DNA from 2 places in the Kineococcus lubricus genome. Region 2 is predicted to be linked to the other one. Evidence: riboswitches for the same ligand, from Rfam matches in the RefSeq annotation. Region 2 holds a riboswitch; the other holds the start of a gene.
What was found. A riboswitch is a leader RNA that binds a small molecule or an ion and turns the genes downstream of it on or off. The one in region 2 is predicted to bind S-adenosylmethionine.
Positions count from the first base shown of each region.

Region 1 (4,401 bases), on a different contig from region 2:
GCCACGGCGTCGCGCAGCTGGTTCAGCGTCTGGTCGCGCTCGCCCGCGCCGAACCAGTCCTCGCCCTCGTCGGCGCTGGTGAGGATGCTCGCGACCGTGCCGACGTCGATGAAGCTGCGGGTGACCTCGTAGTTCGACAGCGACTTGTTGTTCGAGACGCGCTGGCCGTAGGTGACGACGTCGAAGGTCTGCAGGTCGACGGTGAACCCGACCTTCCCGAGCTGCTGGGCCACGAGCTCGTCGATCGCCTGCGACGTCACGAGGTAGGGGTTGGGGAACAGGGTGACGGCCAGCGGCTGACCGCCCTTGGACCGCTCGCCGTCGGCGCCGGCGACCCACCCGGCCCGGTCGAGCAGCTGCGCGGCCAGGTCGGCGTCGAAGGCGAACTCCGCGGAGTGGTCGCTCGCCTCGGGCACGTTGGACTGGATGAAGGACTCCGCCTTCTTCCAGTCGCCGGTGTAGACGGTGGACAGGATCTCGTCGCGGTCGACGGCGTGCTGGAAGGCCTGGCGGACCAGGACGTCGTCGAAGGGAGCGACGGAGGTGTTCAGCCGGTACCCGTGGGCGAAACCGAGGTAGCGCGGGGTCGCGACGGTGAACCCGGCGTCCTGCAGGCCGGACAGTTCCTGCGGGGTCGCGTTGAACACGACGTCGGCCTGGTTCGACCGCAGGCTCGCGGTCCGCAGCGAGGACTCCTTGACGATCTTGTACGTGATGGTGTCCAGGGCCGCGGCGTCGCTCTTGCCGAGGGCCTGCGGGCCCCAGGCGTAGTCGTCGCGCCGGGCGAGGACGACGTTGTCGCCCTCCTTCCAGCTCTCCACCGTGAACGGCCCGCTGCCGCTGAACTGCGAGAGGTCCGCCTGCCCCTCGGCCGGCAGCGCGATCGTCTTCGGCGACGTCAGGATGGACCCGTGGTACCCCAGCGTGGGGATGAAACCCAGGGTCGGTGCGCTGAACTCCACCACCACGGTCGAGGCGTCCGCCGCCGAGGCGGCCAGGTAGGTCTTGGGGAACAGGCCGATGGGGTTGACGCCCCGGTCGGCCTGACCCTTGGCCCAGTAGTCGAGGTTCGCGACCACGGCCGCGGCGTCCAGGGCGGTCCCGTCGGAGAACGTCACCCCGCTCCTGAGGTGCAGGGTGAACTCGGTGGCGTCCTGGTTCTGCTCCCACGACTCGGCCAGCCACGGCGTGACCTGCCCGTCGCCGTCGACGTACACGAGCTTGTCGGTGACGTGGCCCCAGACGTTCCCCTGGAAGCTGGAGATCGCGCTGTTGTTCGGGATCCAGGTGTCGCCGAGGGAGTCGATGAGGACGACGACGTCCCCGCCCCGCTGCGCCGCCCCGGACCCGGAGGCGTTCTCCGAACCCGACGCGCCGCCTCCGCAGGCGGTGAGGAAGGTGCCGACGGCCCCGGCGCCCAGGGCCGCGGACACGGCGCGGCGGGTGGGGCGGGGACCGGTGGTCCCGGGGGCTCCGGGGGTTCCGGTGGTGGTGCTGGGCATGGGGGCGTGGCTCCTCGGTCGTGCGGGTGGGACCGCACGGGGAGTTCCACCGGTGCGGTGCGGGGTTGCGCCGCGAACCGGCGGGGGACGGTCGCGGTGGTCGGTTCAGGGCAGCGGACAGAGTGCGCTGGACTGCCGGGACAGGTCGACGTGACGACGTGCTGTCAGGCGCACCGCGGATCGCACTGGATCTCCTCCATCGGTCCTGGCGGTAGCACCTTCCCGAAGGAGGTTGCTGCGGCGTCGTCGAGCCAGGTCTCTCAGCCGCTCTGGATGGTGGATCGAGATTGGCAGAGTTCCCCGCGCGCGTCAACGCCGGGGTTCGGGGTGTGCGATGGTGACGCCGTCCCCCCGCGCCCCCGTGTCCACCCCGGGTTCGAAGCGAACGGAGTTCCTCCCATGACCACCACCGAACTCGTCCCCACCCTCCTCAGCGGCCCGCTGGCCGAGCTGGACGCCGAGCTCCCCGGCGTCGTGGACCCGGGTTTCGCCGCCCACGAGGTCACCGACCGCTCCCGCCTGGACGCCCCCGCCGGCGTCCTCGCCGTCGTGCGCCCCCGCGACGTCGGGCAGGTCCAGACCGTCCTGCGGTGGGCCACCCGGCACCGCGTCCCGGTCGTCCCGCGCGGGGCGGGCACCGGGTTGTCCGGCGGGGCCGTCGGGGTCACCGGCGGGATCGTGCTGTCCACCGAACGGCTCGACCGGATCCTCGAGATCGCCCCCGCCGACCAGGTCGCCCGGGTGGAACCGGGCGTCCTGGGCGCCGACCTCGACGCCGCCCTGGCCCCCCTGGGCCTGCGGCACGCCCCGGACCCGGCGAGCTGGCGCATCTCCAGCATCGGCGGGAACGTCGCCACCAACGCCGGTGGGCTGCGTTGCGCGAAGTACGGCGTGACCCGGGAGTCGGTGCTGGCCCTGGACGTCGTCCTGGCCGACGGTTCGCTGATCTCGACCGGCCACCGCTCGATCAAGGGCGTCACCGGCCTGGACCTCGTGGGGTTGTTCACCGGGTCCGAGGGGACCCTCGGCGTGGTCGTGGGCATCACGATCCGGTTGCGCCCGCGACCGGTCGACGAGCGGACCCTCGCGACGTGGTTCGACTCGGTCGACGCGGCCGCTCAGGGGTTGCTGGCCCTCACCGCCGGCGCGGCCCGCCCGGCGGTCGTGGAACTCCTCGACGGCCCGACGCTGCGGGACATCGACGCCTTCTCCGGGACGACGCTGGCCGCGCACGGGCAGGCGCTGCTGCTGGTGCAGACCGACGGGCACGGTGCGCTGGCCGAGGCCGAGGAGATCGAGGCGGCGCTGGCCGGCGCCGGGGGCAGGGTGCGCCGGCTCGCCGGTGCGGAGGCGGAGTTCCACTGGGAGTTGCGCCGCAGCGGCCGGGGTCCGCTGGAGGACGTGCTGGCCGTGGGGGAGGACGTCGCGGTCCCGCTGTCCCGGATCGGGGAGTTCCACCGCGAGATCACCAGGATCGCTGCGGCGCACCGGGTCTCGGTGCGGGTCGTCGCGCACGCCGGGGACGGGAACTTCCACCCGCTCCTGCTCGCCGACGACGCCGCCGGCGCCGCCGAGCGCCTCGAGGCCGCCGCGGACGAGGTCGTCGCGACGGCCCTGCGCCTGGGCGGGACCATCAGCGGGGAGCACGGCATCGGCACCGCCAAGCGGCGCTGGCTGGCCGACGAGATCAGCCCGCGGGTGCGGGCCCTGCAGGCCGGCGTCAAGGCCGTCTTCGACCCGCTGGGCCTGCTGAACCCCGGCAAGGCCCTGTGATCCGGGACCCGGGCGGGGATTGACAACCGGCTCGGGGCCACGCGACAGTGATCGGGCAACCCATCAAGAGCGGCTGAGAGACCTGGCTCCGCGACGCCGCAGCAACCCCCCGTGCGAATGGGTGCGGGTGCTTCCGCCGGGAACGATGGAGGATCGATGCAGCACCGCACGTCCCGTGCCGCCCCGTGCCGCTCCGGGGGTCGCTCCCACGCGTGCGGACGGGGCGTGGTGGACCTGCGCCGTCGTTCCAGCACCGCCCGTCGCTGAGGCCCGACCCGGCCTCCCTGCCCACCGAACCCCGGAGCACCCCCATGCCCGTCCCGCCCGACACCGGCGACCCGAAGTTCACCGCCGACGCCCACCCCGACCGCCTCGTCAGCACCGCCCGGCCGGCGCAGGACCTCGACCGCGACGGCCTCGTCGTCGACCGCGACGACACCTCGATCCGCGCCTTCCTGCCGGACGTGCGCGACCACGACGGCAGCAGGACCGAGTGGGGCGACGCCGTCCGCGTCCCCGTCGGCGCCGAGCCGGGGCGGGTGACCGCGTGACCCTCGTCCAGGACGGCGCGGCGCTCGACCCCGAACCGCTCAGCGGCCCCCACCTGCTGTCCCGCCGGGCCCGGGACGTGCTGCCGGCCGTGGGTTTCGGCCCGCGCCCCACCCGCCCGGTCGAGGGGACCATCGGCCTGCACGGGGGCGTCCCCGGTGCCGCGGCCCTGCCGCTGCACGGGCTGTCCCGCGCCTTCGCCGAGGAACTGGCCGACCCGGCCGCCCCGTCGCTGCGCTACTCGGTGCCGCTGGGGTTGCCGGAGCTGCGGGAGTGGATCGCCGGCGACGAGGGCACCGACCCCCAGCGCGTCGCCGTCACCAACGGCGCGCTGCACGCCCTGGCGCTGGTCTTCGACGCGCTCGTGGACCCGGGCGACGTCGTGCTCGTCGAGAACCCCACGTACCCGCTCGTCCTGACCCTGCTGCGGCAGCGCCGCGCCGACACCCGGCCGGTCGCCACCGGGCCCGACGGTCTGGACCTCGACGACCTGGAGTCCCTGCTGCGGGCCGGGCTGCGGCCCAAGCTGCTCTACACGATCCCGGACTTCCAGAACCCCACGGGCACGAGCGCGCCC
Region 1 covers NZ_JBJLSK010000020.1:36,697-41,097, reverse strand. Annotated here, with positions in the region: gene ACRYRX_RS15890 (ABC transporter substrate-binding protein) at 1-1,502, opposite strand, end outside; gene ACRYRX_RS15885 (putative leader peptide) at 1,608-1,676, opposite strand; SAM riboswitch class I at 1,696-1,782, opposite strand; gene ACRYRX_RS15880 (FAD-binding oxidoreductase) at 1,902-3,275, shown strand; SAM riboswitch class I at 3,333-3,427, shown strand; partial or broken gene ACRYRX_RS15875 (sulfurtransferase) at 3,731-3,826, shown strand; gene ACRYRX_RS15870 (aminotransferase-like domain-containing protein) at 3,823-4,401, shown strand, end outside.
Region 1: linked by a shared signal. The riboswitch ahead of ACRYRX_RS15885 (putative leader peptide) and the one ahead of ACRYRX_RS14045 (rhodanese-like domain-containing protein) in region 2 are both predicted to bind S-adenosylmethionine.

Region 2 (4,401 bases):
CAGTCGGTGGAGGCGACGACGTTCTCGGCCCCCACGACGGAGGCGAACCGCTCGATCCGGTCGGCGACGAGCTCGGGGTGCTCCACGACGTTCGTGGCGTGGCTGACGATCCCGGGGACGATCTGCTTGCCCTCGGGCAGCTGCACGTCCCGCCAGACCTTCCACTCGTGCTCGTGGCGCACGTTGGCCGCCTCGAAGGAGTAGGACCCGGCGTCGATCTGGAGCATGAGGTCGACGATGTGCCGGAACTCGATGTCGGTGGTGTGCGGGCCGTGCCACGAACCCCAGCACAGGTGGAACCGGACCTGCTCGGTGGGCAGGCCGCGCAGGGCGTGGTTGAGCGCGTCGACCCGGATCCGGGTGAACGCGCGGTAGTCCTCCACGGAGGGTTCGGGGTTGATCTGGTCCCAGTTCTCCGCGATGGACGGGTCGTCGATCTGCACGATCAGCCCGGCGTCGACGATCGCCCGGTACTCCTCGCGCATCACGTCGGCCCACGCCCAGATGTGCTCCTCCTCGGTCGCGTAGTACCGGTTGGAGATGCGCGCGCCGCTGCCCGGGGACAGCGAGGTGATGAACCCCTGCTCGACGCCCGCGGCGGCCAGACCGGCCTTCAGGTTCGCGATGTCGGAGGCGAGGGCGTCGTGACCGGTGTAGGACAGCGGGCCGGTGGTGGCGGGGAACGCGGTGGCGTTCTTGCCCGTCGAGATGCCCGACGTCGGGTCCTGGTAGGCCTCGCGGAACCGCACCCAGTCGCGGCGGTCGGGGAAGCTCGTCAGCCGCACCTCCCCCGGTTCCGAGCGCACGACGGGCTGGGTGAACAGGTCCTCCCCGGTGACCTCCAGACCGGCGACGCGCTGGAACGAGTACGACCACCAGGCGCCGTAGTCGACGGCGCTGGACATGGCCTTGCCGTACTCGCCGTCGCCGACGACCGTGACGCCCAGGTCGCGCTGGCGCCGCACGAGGTCCACGACGGCGCCGGTGAGCAGCGCCTCGAACTCGGGGGTGCGCTCGAGGGTGAAACCGTCATCGGCGACCCGGCGCGCCTCGTTGGCTGCGATGAGCTCGGGGGTGCGCGGCAGGCTGCCGGCGTGCGAGACGGGGATCTGCTTGCTGGACAACGGAACTCCGATCGAAGGGTTCAGGAGAGGGCGTGGGTGAGGTCGTCGAGCAGGTCGTCGGGGTCCTCCAGGCCCACGGACAACCGCAGGACGCCGTCGCCCAGGCCGATGGCGGCGCGGCCCTCGGCGCCGAGGCGTCGGTGCGTCGTGGTGGCGGGGTGGGTGGCGAGCGACTTGGCGTCGCCGAGGTTGTTGGAGATGTCGACGACGCGCAGCGCGTCCAGCACCTCGAAGGCGCGTTCCTTGCCGCGCCCCCGCGGGGCGTCGAGCTCGAACGTGAGGATCGTCCCGCCGAGGTCCATCTGCCGCTTCGCCAGGTCGAACTGCGGGTGGCTGGGCAGCAGCGGGTAGCGGACCCAGCGGATCCCCGGGTGCTGCTCGAGGTGCTCGGCCAGCCGCAGCGCGGTGGCCGCCGAGTGCCGCACCCGCAGGCTGAGGGTCTCCACGCCCTTGGCGAGGGTCCAGGCGTTGAACGGGCTGAGCGTCGGGCCGGTGTGCCGGGTGAGTTCCCGGAACCGGCCGTCGATGAACTCGCTCGTCCCCAGGACGGCCCCGCCCATCACCCGGCCCTGGCCGTCGATGTGCTTGGTCGCCGAGTAGACGACGACGTCGGCCCCGAACTGCAACGGGTGCTGCCCCACGGGCGAGGCGAAGGCGTTGTCGACGACGACGGTGGCGCCCGCGGCGTGCGCGAGCTCGGTGACCGCGGCGATGTCCACCAGCGTCTGCATGGGGTTGGCGGGCGTCTCGAAGAACACGGCCTGCGCCGGCTGCGCGAGCGCGGCCTCCCACTGGGTGAGGTCCTCGCCGTCGACGAACACCGTCTCCACGCCCCAGCGCGGCAGGATCTCGTCGAGGACGACGAAGCAGGAACCGAACAGGCTGCGGGCCGCGACGACGCGGTCGCCGGCGCCGAGCAGGGCCGCCAGCGCGTAGAACACCGCGGACATCCCGCTGGCCAGGCCGTAGCAGGCCTGCGCCCCCTCCAGCTGCCGCAGCCGCTCGGTGAACACCGACACCGTCGGGTTGCCGTAGCGGGAGTAGACGAACCGGTCGACGTCGCCGCTGAACGCGGCCTCGGCGTCGGCGGCGGTCGCGTAGACGTACCCGGAGGTCAGGTAGAGCGCCTCGGAGGTCTCCTCGAACGGCGAGCGGGACAGCCCGCCGCGCACGGCCGTGGTGTCCGGGCGCCAGCCGGCCCCGTTCACGACTGCTTCCAGGGCAGACCGGCCGCCCGCCACCCTGAACCCCCGCGGTGGCCGTCGGCGTCCAGCGGCCCCTCGAAACCCTCCAGGACGTTGTAGCTGGGGGTGATCCCGGCGGCCGTGGCGACCTCGGCGGCGGCGACCGAACGCTGACCGGAGCGGCACAGGAACACGACCTTGCGGCCGGCCTGCGGGGTGATGCCCGCCGCGGCCAGCTCGGCCAGGAACCGCTCGGGGTCCACCGGCAGCCAGGAGACGAGGACGGGGCCGGCGCCCAGCCCGTCCGGGACGCCCACGAACCGCCACTCGGCGTCGGTGCGGACGTCCACCAGGACGGCGGCCGGGTCGTCCCGGACGAGTTCGAAGGCCTCACGCGGGGTGAGGTCGCCGGTGTAACCCACTGTTCCTCCCATCGGTCCTGGCATGAGCACCCCCGTGCGGGGGTTGCTGCGGCGTCGACGAGCCAGGTCTCTCGGCCGCTCTGGATGGTCCGGCCAGCGTAGGGCATCGACGGCGGCGGCCGTGACCGGACGACCGCGGCCGGTCCGGGAGGCGTCGGGGGAGGTCAGAGGGAGCGGTGCATGACGTGCAGGCCGACGTACCCGTGCTCGGGGTGGTCGAAGGCCTGCGGCACGGTGCCCACGATGCGCATCCCCAGCGACTGCCACAGCGCGACGGCCGCGGTGTTCGTCTCGACGACCGCGTTGAACTGCATGGCCAGGAAACCCGCACCGCGCGCCCACGCCAGCACGTGCTCGCCGAGGGCGCGGCCCACCCCGCGGCCCCGCGCGGCCGGGGCGACCATGAAGCTCGCGGTCGCGACGTGGGCGCCGCGGCCGGGGCGGTTCGGGCCCGACCGCGCGGTGCCGAGGACCACGTCGTCGGCGTCACCGTCGACGGCCACGAACGTCGCGCCCGGCGGCGGGGCCACCCACAGCTGCCGCGCCCGTTCGCTGGTCAGGCCCTCGGGGTAGGCGTACGTCTCGCCGTCGGCGACGATCTCGTCGAAGAACGGCCAGACCTGCGCCCAGTCGTCGTCGGTGTACGCGCGGACCCGCACGGCGGGGTTCACGCGGCGGGGGTCCGCAGCAGGGCGTCGGCCAGCGCCGACCAGGACAGCAGCGCGCACTTGACCCGCGCGGGGTACTTCGCGACCCCGGCGAAGGCGACGGCGTCGCCGAGGACGTCCTCGTCGCCGGGGTCGGCGCCGCGGCTGGTGAGCATGTGCTGCACGGCCTCGCGCAGCGGGCCGACCTCCTCGACGGGCCGGCCGACGACCAGGTCGTGCAGCACCGAGGCCGAGGCGCGGCTGATGGAGCAGCCCAGCGCGTCGTACGACACGTCGGCGACCGCGCCGTCGTCGACCTGGACCCGCAGGGTGATCTCGTCGCCGCAGGTGGGGTTCACGTGGTGGGCCTGCGCCCCGAACGGGGCGCGCAGACCTTCGCCGTGCGGCCGCTTGGAGTGCTCGATGATCAGCTGCTGGTACAGGTCCACGTCGTCAGGCTCTCACGGCGGGGTTCAGGCGAAGAGGGCCCGGACCCGGTGCAGACCCCGCAGCACGGCGTCCACGTCGGAGGCCTGGTTGTAGGGGCCGAAGCTCACCCGGGTCGTCGCGGCGACGCCGAACCGGCGGTGCAGCGGCCAGGCGCAGTGGTGCCCGACGCGGACCGCGACCCCCTCGTCGTCGAGCAGCTGCCCGACGTCGTGGGCGTGGACGTCCTCGACCGTGAAGGACACCAGCCCGACGCGGTCGGCGGCCCCGGCCGGGCCGAGCACGCGGACCCACGGCAGCTGCGCGAGCTCGTCGAGCAGCAGCCGCGTCAGGGCGCGCTCGTGGGCCTCGACGCGGGCCATCCCGGACCCGTCGGGCCCCAGCCCGCGCAGGTAGTCGACCGCGGCGTGCAGCCCGACGGCCTGCGCCGCCATGGGCACCCCGGCCTCGAACTTCTGCGGCGCCGGCGCGTACGTCGACCGCTCCATCCGCACCAGCTCGATCATCGAGCCGCCGGTGAGGAACGGCGGCATCGCGGCGAGCAGGTCCGCGCGCCCCCACAGCGCACCGATGCCGG
Region 2 covers NZ_JBJLSK010000016.1:125,496-129,896, forward strand. Annotated here, with positions in the region: gene ACRYRX_RS14035 (cobalamin-independent methionine synthase II family protein) at 1-1,124, opposite strand, end outside; gene ACRYRX_RS14040 (O-succinylhomoserine sulfhydrylase) at 1,145-2,332, opposite strand; gene ACRYRX_RS14045 (rhodanese-like domain-containing protein) at 2,329-2,730, opposite strand; SAM riboswitch class I at 2,736-2,821, opposite strand; gene ACRYRX_RS14050 (GNAT family N-acetyltransferase) at 2,895-3,401, opposite strand; gene sufU (Fe-S cluster assembly sulfur transfer protein SufU) at 3,398-3,826, opposite strand; gene ACRYRX_RS14060 (SufS family cysteine desulfurase) at 3,851-4,401, opposite strand, start outside.